Regions from separate parts of the Oceanobacillus locisalsi genome, predicted to be linked through region 2. Evidence: riboswitches for the same ligand, from Rfam matches in the RefSeq annotation. Region 2 holds a riboswitch; each other region holds the start of a gene.
What was found. A riboswitch is a leader RNA that binds a small molecule or an ion and turns the genes downstream of it on or off. The one in region 2 is predicted to bind thiamine pyrophosphate.

Region 1 (8,076 bases), on a different contig from region 2:
TGGTTTAAGCACAATTTGAAAAGAAAGAAATTTTGATTTTAATTCAATAATTATAAAAATCCGATTATTTAAAATCTATGCAATTTATAGAGCACTATGAGATACTATACACAGACAAATAGAATTATATTTAAAGGGGAGATAAACATGAAAATACTATTAGTAGGAGCAACCGGATCCATCGGAGAAGTTGTGTATGAAGAGTTTAAGGACGATGCAGAAATCATTCAAGCCAGCAGGAACGCTTCGGATTACCCGATCGATATGACGTCGGAAGCGAGCATAAAAGCGCTTTTTGAAAAAGTGGGGCAAGTAGATGCTATTATTTGTGCAGCAGGTTCCGCACACTTTGCAACAGTAGATGAATTGACACCGGAGCAGAATATGGTTGCTGTAAATAGTAAGCAGCTGGGGCAGGTAAATTTAGTATTGATAGGTCAACATTATCTAAAGGATAACGGAAGCATTACATTGACAACTGGTGTCCTGATGGATGATCCATTAAAAACAGCTTCCTCTTCAGCGATGGCAAACGGCGGTGTATCAGCATTTGTGAAGTCAGCAGCAATTGAAATGCCGCGCGGGATCCGGATTAATCATGTCAGTCCATCCATGCTTGAGAAATCGAAAGAAAAGTATGGGAAGCTATTCCAAGGATTTGAGCCTGTTTCTTCCAAGCGAATTGGCCTGGCTTATCGAAAAAGTGTGTTTGGTGCGCAGACTGGACAGGCTTATAAGGTTTACTAGTCTATCTTTTGTAAGATGGAAAAAGGAATTAAGGGAACGTAATAAACGTTTGTTAAAAAAAGAGGTGTCTCTATGGAGCTTATCGGTATTTTAATTACTGCTGGTATTGTCTATTTCCTGTACAAAAAAAGGGTGATAAAAAATATTCGATTTCCCGTTATCAAAGTTGGATTTGTTACCAATCACCTGAAAAACAACCAGTTACGCATCCGCTATAAAAAATTTAATGGTATTTCCAATCATATTTTTGTTGTAGGTACAAATCAAAATGTGCATTTTGATTATGATGTCGTAGTAGAAAAGGGCTCGCTTGAATTAACATTCAGGCAGCGAAGGAATGTCGTTTTCCATAAAGAATTTCATCAGAGCGAAAAGGGATCTTTTTCTTTTACATCTTCACGGAAGAATTGTATGTTACTTGTTATTGGAAAACATACAAAAGGAAGCTGTCAGGTGGAATTGGATAGAGCAGATGAAGAAATCGCCAATTAGCTTCTCTTTCTATTTAGTTAGTAAAACAAGGAAGAGGTAGATTGCCTATCATGCAAGATCTACCTCTTCCTTATTAATTAACCCTGCCCGATCAGGCGAAGAAATCCAAGCTGATCCGATATAAAGAAGGCGAAACATAAGGCGACGAACATGGAAATGAAGAAAATCCAGTCTTTACTCGATATCGTTAATTGGTGATAAAAGGTGCGGTTGCGTTCCCCGGTAAACCCTTTGGATTCCATTGCAATCGCCACCCGCTCTGCCTTTCGAATCGAACTGGCAAGCAGCGGGATAATATATTGTTTGTTGTTCTGCCATTTTTGACGAAGCCCTTTTGTTCGCTGTACGCCGCGTATTTGATGTGCTTGCCTGATTAAATTAAGCTCCGTTTTAAAGGTAGGCAGAAAACGGTAACCTGCTAAAATACCATAGGTCAGTTTAGGGGAGAGCTTTGCCTGCTGCATTAAACTGAGCATAAATTTAGTCGGATCCGTCGTCAGGGCAAATAACAAGGATAATGAGATAAAGCATAACGATCGTAATGCCAGGCTGATTCCGACTTGAAAGCTTCCGGAGGTGATCTCGAACCATAGAAACTGAAAAACTACCGGACCGGTATTGTAAGATTCATCGGTATAAAGCATAGTCATCCAAGCCAGTCCAATGGCAAATAGTGAAAGCGGAATAAAAAACAATAGCCATTTTTTTAATGGTATATTAGTGAAAAATAAAGTTAGCATCAATATATATATCAAGAAAATAAGCGGCGTGATCATATCGAAAGCGAAACTTAATAGAATGCCTGGAATTAAAACTGCCAGTGCTTTTATCGTCGGATTAATCGATTGAATCATGGAACAATCGCCGCTTTGCTAGAGAACCTTTTATGATAAGGAGATCGAAGTCTCGCCTTATTTAAAAGCGGAGTCTGTTCCCATAAGTAATCAGGAGCCCCATCAAAAGCAATGCCGCCTTCGTTCAATACAACTGCCCGTTGGCAATGTTTGGCAACTAATTCCATATCATGGGTTACGATCATGACAGCAGTTCCTTGCTCTCTCAAATTGTGAATAATATCCAGCAGCTCCTTGGTCGTCTGATGATCCTGCCCGTACGTTGGTTCGTCAAAGAATAATAGATCAGGGGTTTCATCCAGCATGGTTGCCACACTTAAGCGCCGCTTCTGGCCGCCGCTTAACATAAAAGGATTACGAGCCTGATGCTTTTCTAAATGTAATAATTTCAATAAGGCAGAAGCTCTGCTTTCCAATTGCTTTGCCGGCATGCCATTTAATTGCATACCAAATGTTATTTCCTGATAAACGGCGTCGCGTATAAACTGATGTTCCGGCTGTTGAAAAACAAAACCGGTCCGTTTTCTTAATTCATGTTCTGACCATGCATTTAGATTTTTCTGATGCAAGGTTATCTGACCGTCCTGAGGCTGTTTTAATCGCGTGAGCAACTGCAGCAATGTAGATTTGCCCGCACCATTCTCACCTAAGATTGCCATTAATTCACCTGGATAAATAGAGAACGACACATAATTTAAGATCGATTGTTTTTTATATTGAAAAGCGAGCTGATCAACCTCCATAATAGGTGCTGAATCGTATTCATGAATGGCTGGTAATGCTTGCTCCAGTTCTTTCCGATAGGCCGGCGGAAAGGCAATATGATGGGCGTGCAATTCCTCCCGATAGGCTGAAAAAACCGTAGCTGGCTGATCATCGATAACTACTTGGCTGGCATGGTTTAATACCAGCATCCGATCTGCATAATCCACCCAATCTTCAGCTTGATGTTCAATGACCAGCACCCCTTGCTGCAATTCCTTTTGAAGCCGCATTATAGTTTCAATGAATTCAAGTCTGGAAACCGGGTCTAAATTGGCTGTTGGTTCATCTAAAATTAAATAATCTGGTTCCATCAGCAATACAGAGGCCAAGGCAATTTTCTGCTTCTGTCCTCCTGATAAATCATGGATTTTATGATAGAGAAAATCTTGCATGCCTACTTGTTTTAGTGCTGTTAAGATACGCATATACATTTCTTCTCTTGGTATGGCCATGTTTTCTAAGACAAAAGCTAATTCATCCTCGACACGAATCATACAAAATTGACTCTCTGGATCCTGAAAAACAATGCCGACCTTTTGGTTAAGCTTGCCTTTTGCGTAATCTTGTGTGGCTCTTCCTTGAAAAAGAATCTCGCCTTTCGTTGTTCCTTCTACAGCTTCTGGGTATAGCCCATTAAGGCAGAGGGCAAGAGTGCTTTTACCCGCACCGCTCGCCCCCATCAATAGAGTAACTTCATCCGCATAAAGAGAAACAGTAAGCTGGTTGATAACGGCTTCTGCTTGATCTTGATAGAAAAAAGAAAAATCATTCAATTGGAATAAAGGGTTACGATGCGCTTGATTGCTCATGTCGCTTCTGCCTCTCCTTTCCTAACGGGTAACCGCTCAGTGCTCCTGTAGCTGCTAATTGATCGGCGATATATTTTCCTAATAAACCGGCAATCAGCGCACCACTAATAACACGGGTAATAAACATGGCGATAACAAGCCAGTTCGTATAGGCGTCATACCCGGACATAAAGTAAGCATAAGGAAAGCTTACCGTGGCTGCCAACATACCTGACAGGATCAAAACTCGCAGGCGGTAATCTTTCCACCTTGTGAGAGCAAAGCCAAGTTCTGCGCCAAGACCTTGTACCATACCGGATAAAATCAAAGTTGGTCCTGCAGTAGAGCCGACTAACACCTCTGTTAGTGCTGCAATGGTCTCTGAGGTAAAAGCTACCCCGGGTTTTCGAATAATATAAGCAGCAATAATCGAGACAATAAACCAGACACCAAAGATGAGCTCATAGCTGAGCGGTCCCAATCCAAACGGTGTCAAGACGCCGTACAGCACATTTCCCACTCCGAAAAAAGCAAGGTAGATCAGTCCAAAAACAACTCCAAGAATGGACATCAAAACGATATCTTTCAATTTCCATTGTTTCATGATTATTGCTCCTGTTCTTTTGGATTAGAAGGGCTGTTTGCTGAAATCGTAAACGTCATCGTCACATGTGAAACTACATCCTGCACCTGCTCGAAGGATTGCTGTAAAACGCGGAAAATATCATGCACATCCCCGTCTAATCTTGTCGCATAATGGGCGTGACTGACAGACACTTCCGTAGTTTTGGACCAATCGATCTGCTGATATATTTTTTCCATATAATCTTCTTCGCCTAAAGGATATAGAGAGAATTTACATCCGGCTTGCTGCTGAACCGCTTTCGAAGAGGATTCATTCATCAGCTCGTTACTCTCATCCATATAGACATCAGCCGTTGAGTCGCCAGGGCAGCCGATGGAATACGTGCCGCTCATCGCGACATGCTTCCCTGTTTTAGCAGCATGAAGAAAAAGCGCTTTTGTAACGTCAAAAATATGCACTCTTTTGCCTCTGATACATGTCGTTACATCATCGGTTGATTTCCACACCTTTGACATGTCAACTTCTTCTAATGTTGATAAAATAACCTCCGCAAAATCATCGCTCATCGGAAACAGCGTAAATTGACACCCTGCAATTCGACTTGTACCACATTCGATCGTCATTTCCATACCTCCAATAATATTTATCCATAAAAAAACTGCACTCCGATGGGAATGCAGTTTGTACGTATGTATGAAAAATGTAGCATCAATAAAACGATTGACATACGGTCCACTACACTTCCCCACGCTGGTATTATCCAGATCGGGTATTAAGGGTCAGGTTTTCACCTTCTCAGCTATTTAAAAAAGCTCCCCTAGTGAGATTCGGTTTATGCAGTTGTTATGGTAATTCATATCATATCTAAATTAGTATAAGTTGTAAAGAGGCTTGAGAACCTTCAAAATTTAATACGATCATCTCTAATAGGATGATGTTTTTATATAAAAGCATTATATTGAATATTTTTAAAAAATCAAATAATCCTCTATAATAAAAAAGGAGAGGGGATGTTAATGTGGATATTCAAAAAATAGTTATTGTCAGCCCGATGATAAAGGAATTAAAAGAACACATAGAACAATATAAACTAGACAAAAACATTCGTTACGTAACCGAAGATGTTTTGACTGAAGAAGACCTGGATTGGGCAGATGTTTTTTGCGGTTTTCAAGTACAGAAAGATACTGACTATAGTAAAGTAAAATGGGTACATTCTCTGGGAGCCGGCGTCGATGGTTTTTTGTATCATCAGGACTGGAATGAAAACGTATTATTAACGCGGACCGTTTGCTCGTTTGGGCAGCGTATTGGAGAGTATTGTCTGAGTTATATTCTAAAGGATACCCAAGAACATGCCACTTTTGCAGCACAGCAGGAGAACAAAGTGTGGCGCGAAGTTACTCCTGCGCTATTGGATGCGAAAATAGCAGTGATTTATGGAACCGGCGAAATTGGCAGTACAGTAGCTAATATATTGACGGGGTTTGGAATGAAGGTGTATGGCATATCTTTAAGCGGGAAGCAGAAGCCGGCTTTTGAACAAGTGGCAGCTGCTAGTTCCAATAACTCGTTGATGAAAGAAGCTGATTATGTCATAAATACATTGCCATTAACCGATAAAACAGCTGATTTATTTGATAAATCATTCTTTAACCAAGTTGGGCATATCGGGTTTATCAATGTGGGCAGAGGAAAGTCTGTCGTTGAGGACGACTTGATAGAAGCAATCGATAAGGAGCAGGTGCGATTTGCGGTGCTGGATGTTTGCCGCGAAGAGCCGTTGCCGGAAACGCATGCCTTTTGGAGGCATCCAAATATAACAGTCACGCCGCATATATCCGCTGTGACGACTGCTAAAGAAGCGGCGGATTGTTTTGTTGATACACTGCATAAGGTTGAAGCGGGAGAAGTGTTGGAAAATAAAGTAGATGTTCAAAAAGGATATTGAAAATATTTTTACATGTATTGCTATTTACAGAGTCCAAATGCGAATCAATGATTACAATTTTGACGATGTATAAAAAATAAAACTCCTCAGAAACTATACGATGTACATTATGTTTTGATGTTTATTCATACAAAAAAAGGGAAATATACAATGGGTGTAGGAAATTGTATGTTTTAAGAAGTAGTTCAAGGAGGAGTTTAGATTGAGAGTACAAGATAAAGTAACGCTCATCACAGGAGCTGGAACAGGTATTGGAAAAGAAACAGCTCATTTATTTGCAAAAGAAGGCGCAAAGCTTATTTTGACAGATGTCAATGTGGAGGGTATACAAGAAACAGAAAAAGAAGTAAAGGATCTTGGAGCAGAGGCTATTTCGATAAAGCATGATGTCAGTCAGGAAGCGGATTGGCAAGAAGTTGTTCAAAAAGCAGTGGACCAGTTTGGTACAATTGATGTCTTGTTTAACAACGCTGGTATCTATATTATTAAGCCAGTCACCGAAATTGAATTAGATACATGGAATAAATTAATGAATATCAATGTGACAGGTACTTTCTTAGGTATGAAACATGTGCTTCCAGTGATGCAGAAGCAAAAAAGTGGCTCCATTATCAACGCTTCTTCTGTTGCAGGACTTGGCGGAGCTCCTGGACATGCATTATACGGTGCAAGCAAAGGAGCAGTCCGTATTATGAGTAAGGATGTTGCGATGGAAGTTGCTAAAGATCAGATTCGTGTGAACTCTATCCATCCCGGTTATATTGATACGCAGATGGCAGATTATGGCGCGGAGCAACAAGGAAAATCTACGGAAGAAGTTGGAGAAGGGTATCCGCTTGGCCGTTTAGGAAAACGGGCTGAGGTAGCGAAAACGGTGTTGTTCTTAGCATCGGATGATTCTTCTTATACAACAGGTGCTGAATTTCCGATTGATGGCGGAGCAACGAATTCCCTTTAGGAGAATGGATTAAGTGATAGAGAAGAGGCTTTGACATAGCAGGTCAAAAAAATTCCGGTTGTCCAAATGAGATAATCGGAAATTTTTTTGTTTTGGTTTATTGTCAGTTGTATGAAGTCATCGCATTATTCATGACAAACTTGCTGCATATCCGATATAGTATAGATAGATATGTCTAACGTGATAAGAGGCGAGTGAATATGACAAACAAAGAACCTAAACTGACGAAAAAACAAATAGCGATACTAGAAGCGGCAACGGATTTATTTGCAGAAAAAGGCTATGCAGGGACTTCAACGAGTGAAATTGCCAATAAAGCAGAGGTAGCAGAAGGAACGATTTTTAAGCATTTTAAATCGAAAAAAGGACTGCTGCTGGCGGTTGTTTCGCCAATGATGGTGAAGTGGATTGCCCCCATGATAAAAAAAGATCTGAATAAGGTGCTTGATCAGGAATTTGAGTACATTCAAGATTTTATTCGGGCGATGATTGAAAATCGAAAAGAATTCATCCAAAATAATTTGCCGATGTTAAAAATATTGGTGCAGGAAATTCCGTTTCATCCCGACCTGAAAGAAAAGTTTATTGAATATGTGGGAAATGATGTTTTTGATAAGCTGCGAGAAATTGTCACGTATTATCAAGAAAAAGGGCAGCTGGCGGATATAAAGACGGATGCCATTATACGTACGGTTGCTTCGTCTATTTTATCGTATATTGTAGCTCGTTACGTGTTTCTTCCGGAAATCAATTGGGATGAAGAAGAAGTAGAGACAGAAAGAATTATACAAATATTGGAGAAAGGAATTATACAGAAAGCATAGTGCTTGAATGAAAAATTCCTCAGATTTTCACGTTCATTAAAAGTCTGAGGAATTTTTTCAGTTTATCTATTTTTTACTCCCGATTTTTCTGCTTCTCTTGGATTGGATATA
Region 2 (8,076 bases):
AATGGGCGTAAATAAGGTTTGACGATGATAACGATTAGTTTCCAATACTAATCCCTTCCTCCGGGCTGCTGGCTACCGCATAATCTTTCAAAGGAATCCTGCCTGCTTCATACCCAAGACGCCCCGCCTCTACTGCATATTTCATTGCTTCTGCCATTTTCACAGGGTCATTTGCTCCAGAGACGGCTGTATTTAATAAGACACCATCTGCTCCCAATTCCATGGCATAAGCTGCATCAGCCGGCGAACCGATGCCTGCGTCTACAATCACAGGCACTTTCGACTGTTCAATAATAAAAGAAAGATTTAATGGATTGATAATGCCTTGACCGCTGCCAATGGGAGAAGCACCTGGCATTACAGCGTGCGCTCCTGCTTCTTCCAGTTTTTTCGCCAATACAACATCATCTGAGGTGTAAGGCAGTACTGTAAATCCTTCTGCCGCCAGTTCTTCCGTAGCCTTTAAAGTTTCAACGGGATCTGGAAGTAATGTCTTATCGCATCCGATAATCTCCACCTTCACCATGTCACATCGTCCCGAAGCAGCAGCAAGTTTTGCAGTTCGCACCGCTTCCTTGGCATCCTTTGCCCCAGCTGTATTCGGTAAAAACGTATAGCGGTCTACATCAATTTTTTCTAAAATATTGGGCAGCGAAGGATCGTAAATGTTCATCCTTCTAACAGAAAAGGTGAGTACTTCCGTTTCTGATTTATCTACTGCCTGCTTTTGCATATCAAAATCCGGGTATTTCCCGGTTCCTAAGAATAAGCGGGAATTAAATTGGTAATTTCCTACTTGAAGCATCTGTTTACCCTCCTCCAACGAAATGAACAATCTCAACCTTGTCTCCATTTTCTAACACTGCTTGTTCATGCTCTTCTTTCTGTAATATTTGCTGGTTATGCTCGATAATTAATGGTTTGTCTTCCAGTTCCAGAAAATCAAGCAACCCTTTGATGTGCTTGACACCTTCTTGCACTTCTAAACCGCTGCCATTTACGGTTATTTTCATGTTGACTCACCTGCCTTTTCCAATTTATTGACTTGACGGCTCGCGCGAAAGCAATCGTCATAAAGCGGAGAAACTGGTTTGTTTTCTATTAAATCTGCCATATAAATTCCTGTCATAGGTGATAACAATATCCCGTTACGGTAATGGCCCTTCGCTGCATATAAACCCGCTATACCCGGAACTTCCCCCAAGTATGGCCATTCATCCGCAGTTCCAGGCCTGACCCCTGCCCAGTGTTTTCTGACCCTTGCCTCCGCAAGCTCCGGAACCATTTTCTGTGCATGGGACAACAATTTCTGGACACTTGCAGCATGAACATGTTTATCGGTTTTACCAGGCATAGAGGATGCTCCGACAATGACCTTTTTTCCCTGCTTCGGAACGAGATAACAGCCATCCATCCAAAGCGTGGATTGAAATAATTGCTGTTCCAGTTCTAAGAGCAGACACTCGCCCTTCACAGGAATTGTGCCATAATCTTCAGGCAGCAGCTCATCCCCAAACGCCCCAGTAGCAACTATGATTTGCTCCGCATGATAAACCGCCTCTGTTGTCCGAACTCCACAAACTTTTCCCGCTTCCATTAACAGTTCATTTACTTTCTCCTGCTCATGCAAAACTGCACCATGATGACAGGCTGCCAGACAAAATGCTCTGGTAAGTTGACCGGCAGACACTTGCCCATCACCTGGCAGATAAAGGACTGCTCGAAGACTCTCCGTCAAGCTTGGTTCCATCTTTCTTGCTTCTTCTGCTGACAACAAGTAAGCAGCGTTCTCCGCTTTCCGCTGAAATGCTGCGATGGTTTGCAGCTTGTTGTATTGCTGCTGATGAAAGGCAAGTTTCATGATTCCCTTATGCCTATACTGTATATCTATTCCGGCTTCTTCCTGCAGTTCTGCGGATAAATCAGAAAATAAAGCCCTGCTTTCCTGGGCAAATTGGAATAAAGGGCTGTTCTCTGTAAATTCTCCTTGCGCACCTAACATTCCCGCTGCGGCACTGGAGGCTTCACAGCCAACTTGATTTCTTTCTATAATCAACACCCGGTAACCTCTTTTCACCAGCTGATAAGCAATCGAACAGCCAATGACCCCGCCGCCTACAATGATTTGGTCAAACTGTTTCCTCACCCTCAACCTCCTTCCCACGTGTTCAACGTGTGATGATAAGCCTTTACATTTTGGAGCGGATCATCTGCCTGCCAAATACCAGACATTACTGCTACCCCCGCTGCTCCTGCTGCAATTACTTCATTCGTTCGCTCAGGCGTTATCCCGCCAACCGCATATACCGGTACAGATAATGTGCTGGTAATTTCCTGAAGTTCAACTAATCCCCTGGGCTGTTGATTGAGCTTGGACATGCTGGAATAAATATGACCATATAATAGATAATCTGCCCCTTCTTGTTGCGCCTGCTCTGCTTCGTGTAAAGAATGGACTGATTTTCCCACTTGTAAGTCAGGAAAGCTCCTTTTCACAAGAGAAGCAGGAGGGCTGTGATATGCCAGTTGCACCCCTGCACCGTACTTCATAACAGCAAGGTCTGCCCTGTCATTGACAATTATTTTAGCTGGTGGAAATTTGATATTTTCCAATCCTTCGATTATTTTTAATATATCTTTTGCTGGCTTCATTTTCTCCCGAATATGCAAATAATCAATATTATCATGAATCCGCTTTATTATTTGCAAATGCTGATTAGAAAAATTTCCATCTGTAATCAAATGCAGCTGCTTTCCCATATCCCTCTCCCTCCTTTCTTCCGTTTGTTTCAGAATGATGGAAGAAACGAAAAAGGCCACTTATCCAAGTAGGACAAGTGGCCTTGATTGTATAAAAATTCAACGATTGAATGATATATCATCATGTTCCTGCCACTTCCCTACGCTAGTGTTAACCAGATCAGGTTCAAAGGGTCCGAGTATTCGTCTCAGCCAAAGGCTCCCCTAGTGTTGCTTATTTAATTTTCAGATTACAATTAAAGCATAACATATTATTTTTTATTTTCAAAGATATTTTTTAGAAGTATTTGAGGACTTCCAGAGATACAACTTTTATGTCCTCCATATTTGAGGGCTTTTTAGAAACACAAAACAAGTTGGTTAAATAATGTAATATCATCCCCTATTGCCATTTTTAACAATAGGGAATTGATACACATATTTTTTCTGCTATTCCGTCAATCCTTCAATTTCCATCTCTTCTATGGTCGCTGTTTCATTATCCATCAGCTGTGCTTCTGCATCAATATGATCTCCTTGCTCCAGAAAGATTGCCAATGGAACCTTACTGGAGTTTACAGTGTAAATGGTGGTATCATCTTCCAGTAAGAATTGAACCATTTGCCCTTGTTCTGTTGAGCTTATTTGCACACGGTCAACCGTTCCTTGCACAGATTCGGTAACAGTCTCATCCGTAGCCTCTGCGTTCCCAGAATCCTGTGACAAAGCCATTCGATAGGATTCCAGAGCAGCATTCGCCGTATCTCCAAATACAACAAAATCAGAATCGTCTGCCTTAATATAGGCATACTGCTTATGCAAACCGTTCGGATCCAGTACATTGACAACCCAAGTCGGATTCCCATCAATATTATACAGTACGGGCATAGAACCTTCCCATTTCTTCTCTGGAAATTCCTTATTAACGATTTGTTTTGCTCCATCACTATCCATAATGCCGTTATTCTTCTCCCCGCCAAAGTAGGTAAGTTCACCGGTACGTGCGTTAATAAGTGTATAACCTAGTGCTGAATCAACATTTTCTTTCGGAGAGGTCATATCAGTAAAATAAAACATATCCCCATTCTCATCAAACATTGGTGTAACACCTGATTCCGTTCCAGACTCATTTGGCAGCTTTACGTCTCTTTTTCCAAACATACTGTTTAACCACCCGTGGATATACTTTCCGAAATAGTCATTCGTCACCGAAGCCATTTCCGAACTCACCGATCCATCAATAAATGCTGGTGCTTCATCTGTCTGATAGGCATTCATATCTCCAGTGACCGGATCAATGACGACGACACGAAGTGCATCCAGATTTGGTTTATTCGTAATGTGCATCGGTTTATAGATGGTCTGCACATACCATGGTTTCCCATCATCATCCACTTCCAGTTGCGCATCCCCACTTTGTATATATTGCGGGAACTGATTATAAATCACACGTTTAACATACTTATGGAAATAGCTGGAGTTCGTATATTCCATCGGCTCTTCTTCAAATGAGGGTTGAGCATTCACATCGGTAGCAGAAATCGTAAAATAGCCTGCTATTTCTTTTCCACGGATAAACTTCCAAAAACTAGAGAATTCAACTGGTGCCACGTAAACAATTTCATCCCCCACCTGTTGCACCTGTAATTTCCCTAAATCATAAAACTGCGCATTGGGTACAACACTCATGGCTTTTTGGATCTTATTACGTGCAAATTCCGGGGCAACTGTAATTGGGGTTTCGTCCTTTGATAGCGGTTCTGCTTCAGGCTCTTCATGCACGGTAATCGTATTATTGGCATTATCCAATACCGTAAAACTTGTAATGATAGATACTACAAGGATGATTAATCCCAATCCATACATACCTGCTAAGGGCGTAACTACTTTCTTCTCCATAAAATGTTTCGGCTTCAAAACAAATAGAAGCATTGGTAAAAGAATAATTGCTGTAATTAAATTAATCAATAACATGTTTGGAACAGTAACTGCCGGCATCACAAAATAGTTAACAATGGCCATCACTATATATCCAAAAATAAATAATCCTAACGCAAATTTAAGTACTCTTCCTGTCGATACAGATGAAACAGCAGCGATGATGCCTGCTCCAATCATGTATAATATCAAACTAATCAATGTTGCTAATAAAATCCCCATTCTTACTCTTCCTTTCTATGTACTGCAAGGTGTATTACGATAATATATACAAAAAAGTTTCACTTATGATATGAATCAGCATTTAAGAGCATCAAAAAAACGGCTCCCCTTTCATAAAAAGAGAAGCCATTTCTATATAGTTGCTTATTGATTTCCTTGTTTAACCCATTCTGCAGTTGTCACTGTACGTTGTGCCTGATGTTTTACAGCTGCTTCTACATCTTCAACCATTTTTCCGTCTTGATCCACAGTAACACTTGTACCATATGGATTTCCGCCAGATGAGAATGCACTTGCATCAGAGTAACCAGGAGGTACAATGATTGCTCCCCAGTGCATCATGCTGGTGTATAATGAAAGAATAGTTGCTTCCTGCCCGCCATGCGGATTTTGTGCAGAAGACATCGCACTGACCACTTTATTAACTGTTTTTCCACTGCCCCAAAGTCCACCTTGGATATCCAAGAATTGCTTCATTTGTGAAGGTACGTTACCAAAACGTGTTGGTGTACTAAAAATGAGTGCGTCTGCCCATTCGATATCCTCTGAAGAAGCTACAGGAACATCTTTTGTTGCTTCTACAGTTGCTTTCCATGCCGGATTTCCTTCAATAACGGATTCTGGTGCTAATTCCTGTACTTTTAATACTCTTACTTCCGCACCTTTCGCTTCCGCTGCTTCTGCTGCCCATTTTGCCATTTGGTAGTTGGTACCACCCATGCTGTAAAAAATAACTGCTACATTTGTGTTTCCCATATTCTCTATCTCCTTTGATTCATTTGATTTCCCAAATAATTTATTTAACAATCCCATTTGTTGCACCTCTTTCATATAGATTCCTTTTCTTTGCCATAACCATCTCCTTTACGGAAGTGCTGTCTTCCGATATCTAACTGTTCTTTTTATACCTCATTACAGCATTTTTATACTGGATATTATGCACTTCTTTGAAATAGAAAGCGTTATGCCATACAAAAACAATACGTACGCTTCTTTTTAAGAGATTTTTAATTAAATAATATTTAATTCATTTATTTTTAATTCAATATAAATAATAAACGTCATTTTATATTTTGTCAATAAAAATATTCGTATAATCTAATAAGAATCAGAGAAAATACAAATAAGACGCCTTCAATAATAATAATAAAATCGAGGTGCATCATATGAATCAGCCATATCAATGTCCCAGATGTAAAACAAACCGGTCGCGCTTCAATGTCATTGAGCAGGTAGCGAAGCCGGTTAAATTAGATGCGGGCACAGGAGAAGTGTTAAATGATTATCAGCAAGACCCGTTAGAAGCCTTTCATATCGCCTATAATGGACCTGAACGAAGGATACAATGCGGCGCATGCGGTCTGATTGAGGATGAAAATACATTTGTAAATAAGAAGGCACAATAGCCACACGACGGAGGTTGGATAAAGATGACAAAAAATCGAAAAGGACCAAAACAGCAGGAAAAACCAGATTTACCTCAAAGTCCTAAACAGCCTTATGGTGAACCATTAGCAGGATCCCATAAAGTGAAGAATAAAAACCATTCCAGACAAAAAAATGATGCGTCGCATGATATGTGACGGATGCTTATGGATATAATTAAAAGATTTTCCTTAAAATCGAAGCTTCGTTCATGATGAATGGAGCTTTTTTATGTAATTATTAAAATAAATAGCATGATTATTTTAGCGGATAAAGGTACCAGTTAATTTTATATTTATTCAGAAAAATGGTATACTCTAATTAGAATTGGAACTCCCATTTTCGGGCTTTCCCATGATAAATAACTGCAGAGGGGCTATAGTTGAGTGAGTATAATTAATCTTCCACATGACAAGATGTTTAAAGAAACATTTGGAGATTTAGATGTAACAACAGACTTTTTACAAAACTATTTACCAAAAGAAATCTTAGACATCATAGATATCAACACACTCGCACTGCAAAATGGAAGCTTTATTGAATCGAAGTTGAAAGATTCCTATTCGGATTTGCTGTTTTATGTACAAATCGGGGATAAGGAAGGTTATCTTTATTTTCTGTTTGAACAAAAGAGTTACAAGGCGGAAGATATTGCATTTCAGCTTTTAAAGTATATGAATCAGATTTGGGAGCAACATATTTACAAAGAAAAAGCGGAAACATTACCGATTATCATTCCCATCCTTTTTTACCACGGGGAATCGAATTGGCAAGAAACGAAAAAAGTAAGTGACTGGATAGGCGGCTACCATCAATTTCCGGCAGCTATTCAGAAATATGTTCCCGATTATGACTTTCTCTATTATAATTTCTCCAAGGAAGGCGGGGAGGAAGTAAAAGGAAATCCGAAGCTGAAGGCATACCTGGAATTATCGCGTTATATTTTCATTAAAAATATGGAAACATTTTTGGAAGTCATGATGCTCGTGGATGAATTGTTACATGACGATGATTCATCCTATTATGATACGGTGTTAATCTATATACTCAGTATCCGGGATGACTTGCCTGTGGAAACCGTAAAGGAGCGACTGACTATCGAAGGGAGGAAGCGATTCATGTCTATTGCTGAAAAACTTAGAAGTGAAGGTATGGAAGAAGGAGAAAGGCTAGGTATTAAAAAAGAGAAAATGATGGTAGCCAAAAAGTTAATGCAATTAAAGATAGATAAAAAACAAATTATGGAAGCAACGGATTTAACAGCGGAGGAAATAGAACAAATTAAGAAAGAGCTATAGAGTTATGTAAACACGACAAGGCAGACCTTCCTTTGTCGTGTTTTACTTGATTATTTTTTAATTTATAAGAAAGTATAGAGTTCAGCAATAAACCATAGGCAAAGCTATTATTGCAGGCTCGCTATAAATTAAAGGAGCAAGCAAAAGTGCTCAGCCCTTCATTTATTTCATATCGATTTTTGAAAACTGCCGAAAAGTGAATAATTAATTTTAAAATGAAAAATATTTAGAGATCCTGGTATATATTGAAAAAAACACAGAAGAAGCTTCGTTCGTGAAGGATGAAGCTTCTTCTGTCTATCATTTTTAGCTTTTCTTCAAACAAGCTATGCTTCCGTCGGATTTTCCGGTCCTTCAAACTCTAATTGGTAAAAAGCCAGATTCATCCATTGCTTAAATTTAAAACCAGCATTTTTTATAGTTCCTACATGCTCAAAACCAAATTTCTCATGCA
Region 3 (8,076 bases), on a different contig from region 2:
GGTAAGGAATAAAGGATAGAATAATATAATCGATTCTTGTTCGTTGATATCACTCTGTAAATTTATTCGAGAATGGTATGCTGAGAGTGGAGGTAATTTCCTGGGAAATAAAGAAACTGTCATTTTTAATTTTTAACTGGCAACTGAGACTGACGAAACAAATTGTAAAATGATTGCGTTCATTCGTATACAGTAGTATTAAAGGTAAAGTAACAAATAGCCGTATTGCAATAAAGGCGTGTTATATTAGCTATCTTGGTTAATAGTAGAAGCATTTAGGGAAAACAAGTAGAAATAGAGCAACCCATTTTGAATGAATAAAAGAAGATATAGCATTAATGTATCAACAAGCTTATTTAAAGCAGAAAACCAAAGAAAGGAAGAATAAATATGGCACAAAATAAAAAGACTATAAGACTGCTATTCCCGCAGTGGCAAGGAGGAAATAACCCCGATTATGCTTTTGGAGGTGAACTATTAGCACACATTGCGCCGAAAAGTAAAACAAGCGAAACATTTGAAGTAGAAGTGGATACAGACTTTGAAAAGAAATTAGAAGTGAAAAATGGTGTAAAAGGTGAGCACGTCATATCGCAACAAATGAAAAAAACAGCTGACATTCTGAAAGAACAGCAGCCGGATAAAGTCATTATATTTGGCGGAGACTGTTCCATGGATCAAGTGCCATTTGATTATTTAAGCGGAAAATATGGTGATAAACTAGGGATTTTATGGTTGGATGCACATCCGGATATTGCAACAACAAATGATTCGACAGATGTTCATGAGATGGTGGCGGCCAATTTGCTGGGAAAGGGTGCGCCTCAATTTGTTACAGAAGTAAAAAACCCGGTGCCCTTGAGCCATATGATGTATGCAGGATTAATAGAAAAGGATTTACGTGATAGGGACAAGTTAGTAAAAGAATTACATGTCCCCTTTGTCGGTCCGGAGGAGTTAAAAGAAAATAGCGATCCGATTATGGATTGGATAAAAGAAAATAACATTGCATATTTAGCTGTTCACTTTGACTTGGATGTTTTATCCCCGAAGGATTTTCGTTCTATTTATCCGGCAGAGCCATATACGGACTCAGAAGATTTTCCTGCGGCAGTTGGTGAAATGAAACTTGCACAAGTTGCTCGTGTATTAAATGATGTTTCTGAACAAGCTGAAATTGTTGGACTAGGGATAGCTGAACATCTGCCTTGGGATGCTATTAATCTTAGAAAAACATTGTCTCAAATATCGATTTTCAATGATTGATTATAATAAAGACAGGCTAATAGTGTACACCTATTGTATCCCTTTACAATATGAAAATATAATATTAAAATGAATGTAACATTGAATAATAAACCACTAGGGGTGCCGTCTGGCTGAGATAAGATTTGCATCTTAATCCCTTTGAACCTGATCTAGCTCATACTAGCGTAGGAAAGTGGAGATGGCGGATATACGGTGTATTTATATCTTTTACGTAAAAGTAACCACTCCATTTCGGGGTGGTTTTTAATTTATTAAAGCAATTCTTGCAAATTTTGTATTTGGAATAATTAGAAAAAAAGGAGTGTTTTGTTATGGATTATATCGGGAAAATCAGAAGTAGAAACCCGCTTATCTATAATGTCATCAATGAAGTAGCCACGAATTTTGCCGCAAATGGATTGATTGCAATCGGTGCTTCTCCGGCTAATTCGCATACTCCAAAAGAAGCAGTGGAGAATGCGCAACATGCTCAAGCTGTTGTGTTGAATCTTGGAACACTGACGGAGGAACGTGCAGAGGCCATGTTGATTGCAGGGAAAACAGCGAATGAGGAAGGGGTTCCTGTTATTTTGGATCCGATTGCTGCTGGAGGAACAACATTTCGGACAGAAGTCATTGATAAGCTGCTGGAAAAAGTTCAATTTACAGCTATTCGGGCCAATGCAGGAGAAATTGCTGTACTAGGAAATGTGTTTGAATCCATGAAAAGTCCTGACTCCACCATTGCGGAAATTGATCCGGAAATCGCAAAGGCAGTAGCAAAAAAATATAATACAGTCGTCATTGCAACTGGAAAAACAGACGTGATTACCGATGGTGTTCGTACAACATTTTGCAGTAATGGGGATGCCATGTTGCAGAATATCACAACGAGCGGATGTCTGCTCACTTCGCTGATCGGACCGTATGTCAGCGTTGGGGAAGATGTGTATGAGGCAAGTGTTGAGGTAACTGCTGCTTATGGAATTGCAGCGGAGTTGGCAATGAAAAAAGCAGAAGGACCCGGTTCCTTTATTCCAGCATTGTTGGATACATTATATTTTCTGGATCAAAACACAGTAAATAAGTATAAGCGGCTGGAAGAATGGTAGTATGTATGATTTCAGAGAAATGGGAATGTAGAAAATAATTATGCAGAAACGATAAAAATCAGGAAGGAGAGCAAAAACATGGAACAAATGATATTTATTCAGACAGGTACAGGCGTAGATTTACACGGGCAAAATATTAACGAAGCTTCCAAACGTGCTGTGACAAATGCAATTCATTCTAATTCAATGCCGGGAATTCAAGGCGCGCTGCCTGATCAAGACTTAAACAACATGAAGGTAAATGTGAAATTGGGTATTCCAGGAGATATGGAACATTTGGATGAAGGAAAGATAAAGCAATTGATACCGTATGGCACGGTGACGGTGGAAAAGTTAGATGGCGGGCTGATTACAACAAGCGGTGTCTATCTAAGTGACCAAGAAGATAAAAATGACTTAATGTATATTGTCAATGCTGTTGTCGAAGTGGGATATTAGGAAGACAGAAAAAAAAAGAATGAAGTGAAAGGAAAGGTATTCCTTTTGCGTCCTGCTGAGAAAAAAAGCCGGATAATTCCCGGCTTTTTTTGTTGCAATTACTTTAAAAGAAAGCATCGAGCAAGATCAATCCTTCCTCGGTGCAATTCCTTTAATAAGCATTTCTGTCCATTCTTCGGTATAAGGGGCAATTTTCTCATAAATCTGCGGCTTGGAAATCCCTTCTACAATCGCCTGGAAATACAGCAGCAGAAATTCATCCGAATATTTCAGATCCACTTTTCCTTCTTTCCGGCCTCGGTGAAATAAATCCAACAACATACCATAATTTATTTCATTAAATTTCTGCATCATTAAAGATAAGCCTTCCTCGTCCTTTGCTGTAAAAAAATCCATCATTCGCATGTAAAAGGGGTGACTGATTTTATCCAACAGACCGATTTTATTTTGACTCAATGCAATCAATGTTTCTTCAAAAGGTTTATTTTCAGCCATAATATTTTTTGCATCCGTAATCAGCCGGTTAATAAAATCTTGGAAAACTTCACGAATCAGGTTATCCTTGCTGCCAAAATATTTAAAAAGGGTAGCTTTGCCGACATTCGCATGTTTCGCAATTTCCTCCATGGTTACATTGCCGGTATCTGTATCTCCGTTCATCAGTTCAAAAGCTGCTTCTAAAATCTGCTTTTTCTTTTCTTCTGTTCTTTTTTCAAAACCATTCACATATATGACCTGCTTTCTGTTGAACAAACATTCATAAAAAAATTTGTAAATGAACGTCTCTCTTCCTATTTATTATATCCGTCTAATTATGAACTGGCAAATAAAAAATAGTATATATTATATTGACTTCAAAGATAAAAAAGAATAATATTGAACCATATTATAGATTAATGGTTTTAAACTTTTTGTTTAATCTTTATTTTTGAACTGTTATATGATTAATGGTTTTATTTTGTCTGCTTCAAGGGGTGAAGAACAGAACTAAATAAAACCGTATATGAAATAAGGAGAGAAGAGGTGTCAGTCTTATGACAAACATTGTGAAATTACAAGGCTTGCAAAAGAAGTTTGGTAAGTTTCAAGCATTAAGTGATGTGACCTTTACTGTAGAAGCGGGGGAGGTCGTCGGATTTATCGGTCCGAATGGCGCTGGTAAGTCAACCACGATTCGCGCTTTATTGGGAATTATTAAAAGGGATGCCGGCCAGGCAGAGATTTTTGGGAAGGACGTTTGGAAGGAAAGCTTGGAAATTCATAAACGTATTTCCTATGTGCCGGGAGATGTTGCGCTCTGGGGGAGTTTGACAGGCGGTGAAATCATTGACCTGTTTATGAAGCTACATGGCGGCGGAGATAAGCAAAAACGGGATTATTTAATCAAACGTTTTGAACTGGATCCGAAGAAAAAGGCTAAAGGGTACTCCAAAGGAAATCGGCAAAAAGTTGGTTTGATCGCCGCTTTATCTGTGGATTCGGATTTATATATTTTTGATGAGCCGACTTCTGGGCTAGATCCGTTGATGGAAGCTGTTTTTCAGGAAGAAGTAGAAAAAATCAAGGAAGCAGGAAAATCCATTTTGCTGTCATCGCATATTTTGAGTGAAGTAGAGCGATTAGCGGACAGGGTCGTCATTATCCGCCAAGGGGAGATTGTAGAGTCCGGGACATTGGATGAATTACGGCATTTGACCCGTTCTGCAGTTACTTTATCCACAGAAGCGGATGTTTCGCCAATGGAATTTGTAGAAGGTGTCCATGATTTTACGCAAAAAGATAATCAAGCTACTTTTTCTGCTGACAATAAATACATCAATACGATTCTATTGGAAGCAACGAAACTGGGCGTGAAGAAGTTTGAAGCTGTTCCGCCGACATTGGAAGACTTATTCATGCGGCATTATGAAGGATAAGTGCGGATATAGGAGGTGAAAGAACCATGAAGGAAAAATTTGCGCGTTGGGATACCTTATTTTGGCAGTATGTAAAACGTGATTGGAAAAAGATAATTTTTTGGATTTTGGGAGTTGGTCTATTTTCTGGCGGCTTTGTGCCTGCTTTTGAAGAAATTGCAAAAGGGCAAGGGTTGGCAGGAATGTTTGAAACGCTGCAAAACCCGGCGATGATCTCTATGGTTGGTCCGACACCAATTGAAACCGCAGCAGAATATACATTAGGAGCGATGTATGCACATGAAATGTTATTATTCTGCGGATTGTTTGCGATGATTATGTCTGTCTTGCATGTTGTTGGACACACAAGAAAGGAAGAAGATCTCGGTCTGACAGAGCTTGTAAGATCTTTTCAAATTGGAAGGCAGGCGAACTCGCTTGCGGCAACGACTGAAGTGATTGTTATCAATGCGATATTGGCGCTTTTTATTAGCGGATTGTTAATAAGTTTCGGTGCAGATACGATTACAGTGCAGGGTTCCTTTCTATTTGGAGCATCCGTTGGCATAGCTGGTATGATTGGGGCAGCGATTGGACTGGTGATGGCGCAAATTATGCCTGCTTCCTCCAGTGCCACAGGTTCAAGCTTAGGTTTGGTTGGGCTGCTCTATATTATTCGTGCCGGAACGGATGTATCGAATGTGGATTTATCTATGTTCAATCCGCTTGGCTGGACGTATTTGACCTATCCATTTACAGAGAACAACTGGCTGCCGATTATTTTTGCCTTCATTTTTAGTGCAGTGATGGTAATCCTTGCTTTTACGCTGGAAGGCGGACGTGATATGGGGGCCGGTTACTTGCCTGAAAGAGAAGGAAGAGAGCATGCAAGACGGTCTCTACTATCGGTGCAGGGATTGTTTGCCAAACTGAATAAGGGAGTTACTATTGGCTGGCTGATTGGCTTTGCCGTGATGGGAGCAGCGTACGGTTCTATTTATGGGGATATGCAGACATTCCTGGAAAGTAATGAGATGATGGCGGAAATGTTTGCACAATCAGGTGTTTCCATTGAAGAATCCTTTACAGGAACGATTATGATGGTCATGATGGTTTTGGTTTCTATTTTGCCAATCGTCATAGTAAATAAGCTGTTTGCAGAAGAGAGCCGCTTGCATTTAAGTCAGCTTCATGCCACAAAAGTCACTCGCGGACAACTTTACTGGACAACGATCGGGTTAGCCGTTTTTGCAGGTTTAATTGGGACGTTGCTGGCGGCCGGTGGTCTTGGAGGTACAGCTGTCTCTGTCATGGGTGACAATGCCACGCTGGGTATCCGTGATTTTCTGGCTGCAGGCTACAACTTTTTTCCATCCGTACTATTCTTTACAGGTCTTGCAGCTGTAGCGCTTGGCTGGGCACCGAAATTAGGAAAAGTCGTCTATGCCTATCTTGGCTATTCCTTTATTTTGAATTACTTTGATGGTATTTTGGATTTGCCGGAGGGCTTTTTAAAGACAGCTGTACAAAGCTGGATTCCGCAAATGCCGATGGACAGCTTCGATGCACCTGTTTTTATGATTATAACAGGGATCAGTATTGCTTTGATGATTATTGGTTACCTCGGATATCGCAGACGGGATATGATAGAAGGGGCTTAATCTCAAATAAAGGTATTGCATGCAACCATAAAAAGTCAATTTATTTCATGTGTATATGGAGTAAATTGGCTTTTTTCCTCTTTTGTAAAGTTTATGTAAATTTTATAGAGGAGGATTGTTCTGGTTAAGCCTCAATGATACAGTAATGACGACATTTGATATCAATGCTTGAGGAAGGAAGTCTATAAGGGGAAGGTTATTTCTAGGACGTTTTCATATGCATATGTTTTATCTTGCAATGAATTCCCGATTTTTGGCGTACATAGATGCTGAAGAAAGCTTGAGAGACAGCATATGAAGCGTTTAAAGAAATGAAAGACGGACAGGGAAGGGTGTACTGAGTGAATCATACAACATTAAAAGAGAAATTCAAACGGTTATTAGAAATCCTGCTTATTTCTACGCGATTAGGTCTGACTTCTTTTGGCGGACCAATTGCGCATCTTGGATATTTTCACGAGGAATATGTCCGGAAAAGAAAATGGATGGATGAAAGAAGTTATAGTGACTTAGTTGCTCTGTGTCAGTTTTTACCGGGACCGGCAAGCAGTCAAGTCGGTATCGGGATTGGTGTTATGCGCGGAGGTATACTTGGGGGAATTGTTTCTTTTATCGGCTTTACGCTTCCTTCTGTGATTGCGCTGGTTATTTTTGCGTTGGTTTTGCAAGGAACATCTTTTGAAGAAGCAGGATGGATTCAAGGGTTAAAAATCGTTGCCGTGGTTGTTGTAGCACATGCAATTTTGGGAATGGCCCAAAAGTTAACACCAGACCGTGGACGCAAAGCTATTGCATTATTTGCTTTAGTATGCACTTTATTATGGCAAACAGCTTTTACGCAGGTTGGTGTTATTTTATTAGCAGGTCTAATTGGCTATGCAGTATATAAAAATCATGCGGAGACAGAGGACTCGCAATTTGTTTTTCCGATTTCCCGAAAGCTGGGAAGTATTTGTCTATCGCTCTTTTTCGGACTGCTTATTTTGCTTCCGATTTTAAAAGAAGTGACAGCGCTGAATTGGATCGATATGTTTGATCGTTTTTACCGTGCTGGTTCGCTTGTTTTCGGCGGCGGACATGTGGTCTTGCCATTGCTGGAGCAAGAATTTGTGTTGACAGGCTGGATGGATGAAACTTCCTTTTTAGCTGGTTATGGAGCTGCGCAGGCTGTCCCGGGACCATTATTTACTTTTGCGGCATATATTGGTTCTGTTATTAGTGGATGGTCAGGTGGATTGTTGGCAACTGTAGCTATATTTTTGCCGGCGTTTCTGCTTATTCTAGGTACATTGCCATTTTGGAATCAAATCCGTCAAAATCAAAACATGAAGGGAGCGCTGATGGGAGTCAATGCGGCTGTCGTAGGAATTTTGATTTCCGCATTTTATCATCCCATTTGGACAAGCGCTATCCTGAGTCCGGTTGATTTTGCTTTTGCGGCTATATTATTCAGTATGCTAGTCTATTGGAAGTTGCCGCCTTGGATGATTGTTGTCATTGGAGCTATAGGTGGAGTACTAATATCTTCATGGTAGTGTGAAACAGTTTGAAAAAACATGTTACACGAAATACTATCCGCTATCCATCGCTTTAAGGCAGAGTCATTAACGTAACATAAAATAAAAAATACAAAAGCAGATAATATAGTTTGTGCATTTTGATTTATTGTGGTAATTCTCAGATATAATCAATGTTTTATTTTTAATGCAACTTTCCCCATGG

Region 1: another riboswitch for thiamine pyrophosphate. It lies ahead of ACFQ19_RS17580 (YkoF family thiamine/hydroxymethylpyrimidine-binding protein); the one in region 2 lies ahead of ACFQ19_RS16100 (thiamine phosphate synthase).
Region 3: another riboswitch for thiamine pyrophosphate. It lies ahead of thiM (hydroxyethylthiazole kinase); the one in region 2 lies ahead of ACFQ19_RS16100 (thiamine phosphate synthase).

What each region holds. Positions count from the first base shown of each region.
Region 1 covers NZ_JBHTKK010000028.1:39,985-48,060, forward strand. Annotated here, with positions in the region: gene ACFQ19_RS17555 (short chain dehydrogenase) at 148-747, shown strand; gene ACFQ19_RS17560 (hypothetical protein) at 820-1,239, shown strand; gene ACFQ19_RS17565 (energy-coupling factor transporter transmembrane component T family protein) at 1,317-2,093, opposite strand; gene ACFQ19_RS17570 (ABC transporter ATP-binding protein) at 2,090-3,667, opposite strand; gene ACFQ19_RS17575 (ECF transporter S component) at 3,645-4,253, opposite strand; gene ACFQ19_RS17580 (YkoF family thiamine/hydroxymethylpyrimidine-binding protein) at 4,253-4,855, opposite strand; TPP riboswitch at 4,958-5,061, opposite strand; gene ACFQ19_RS17585 (D-2-hydroxyacid dehydrogenase) at 5,251-6,183, shown strand; gene ACFQ19_RS17590 (SDR family NAD(P)-dependent oxidoreductase) at 6,386-7,141, shown strand; gene ACFQ19_RS17595 (TetR/AcrR family transcriptional regulator) at 7,342-7,965, shown strand; gene ACFQ19_RS17600 (hypothetical protein) at 8,039-8,076, opposite strand, start outside.
Region 2 covers NZ_JBHTKK010000023.1:62,093-70,168, forward strand. Annotated here, with positions in the region: gene ACFQ19_RS16080 (ThiF family adenylyltransferase) at 1-45, opposite strand, end outside; gene ACFQ19_RS16085 (thiazole synthase) at 35-805, opposite strand; gene thiS (sulfur carrier protein ThiS) at 810-1,013, opposite strand; gene thiO (glycine oxidase ThiO) at 1,010-2,146, opposite strand; gene ACFQ19_RS16100 (thiamine phosphate synthase) at 2,149-2,760, opposite strand; TPP riboswitch at 2,881-2,976, opposite strand; gene ACFQ19_RS16105 (DNA-binding protein) at 3,190-4,899, opposite strand; gene wrbA (NAD(P)H:quinone oxidoreductase type IV) at 5,044-5,655, opposite strand; gene ACFQ19_RS16115 (DNA alkylation repair protein) at 6,066-6,305, shown strand; gene ACFQ19_RS16120 (small acid-soluble spore protein P) at 6,330-6,482, shown strand; gene ACFQ19_RS16125 (Rpn family recombination-promoting nuclease/putative transposase) at 6,711-7,622, shown strand; gene ACFQ19_RS16130 (GNAT family N-acetyltransferase) at 7,949-8,076, opposite strand, start outside.
Region 3 covers NZ_JBHTKK010000012.1:30,801-38,876, forward strand. Annotated here, with positions in the region: gene ACFQ19_RS10895 (arginase family protein) at 391-1,266, shown strand; TPP riboswitch at 1,355-1,457, shown strand; gene thiM (hydroxyethylthiazole kinase) at 1,581-2,360, shown strand; gene ACFQ19_RS10905 (Lin0512 family protein) at 2,439-2,798, shown strand; gene ACFQ19_RS10910 (TetR/AcrR family transcriptional regulator) at 2,925-3,524, opposite strand; gene ACFQ19_RS10915 (ABC transporter ATP-binding protein) at 3,833-4,714, shown strand; gene ACFQ19_RS10920 (ABC transporter permease) at 4,741-6,354, shown strand; gene ACFQ19_RS10925 (chromate transporter) at 6,696-7,889, shown strand.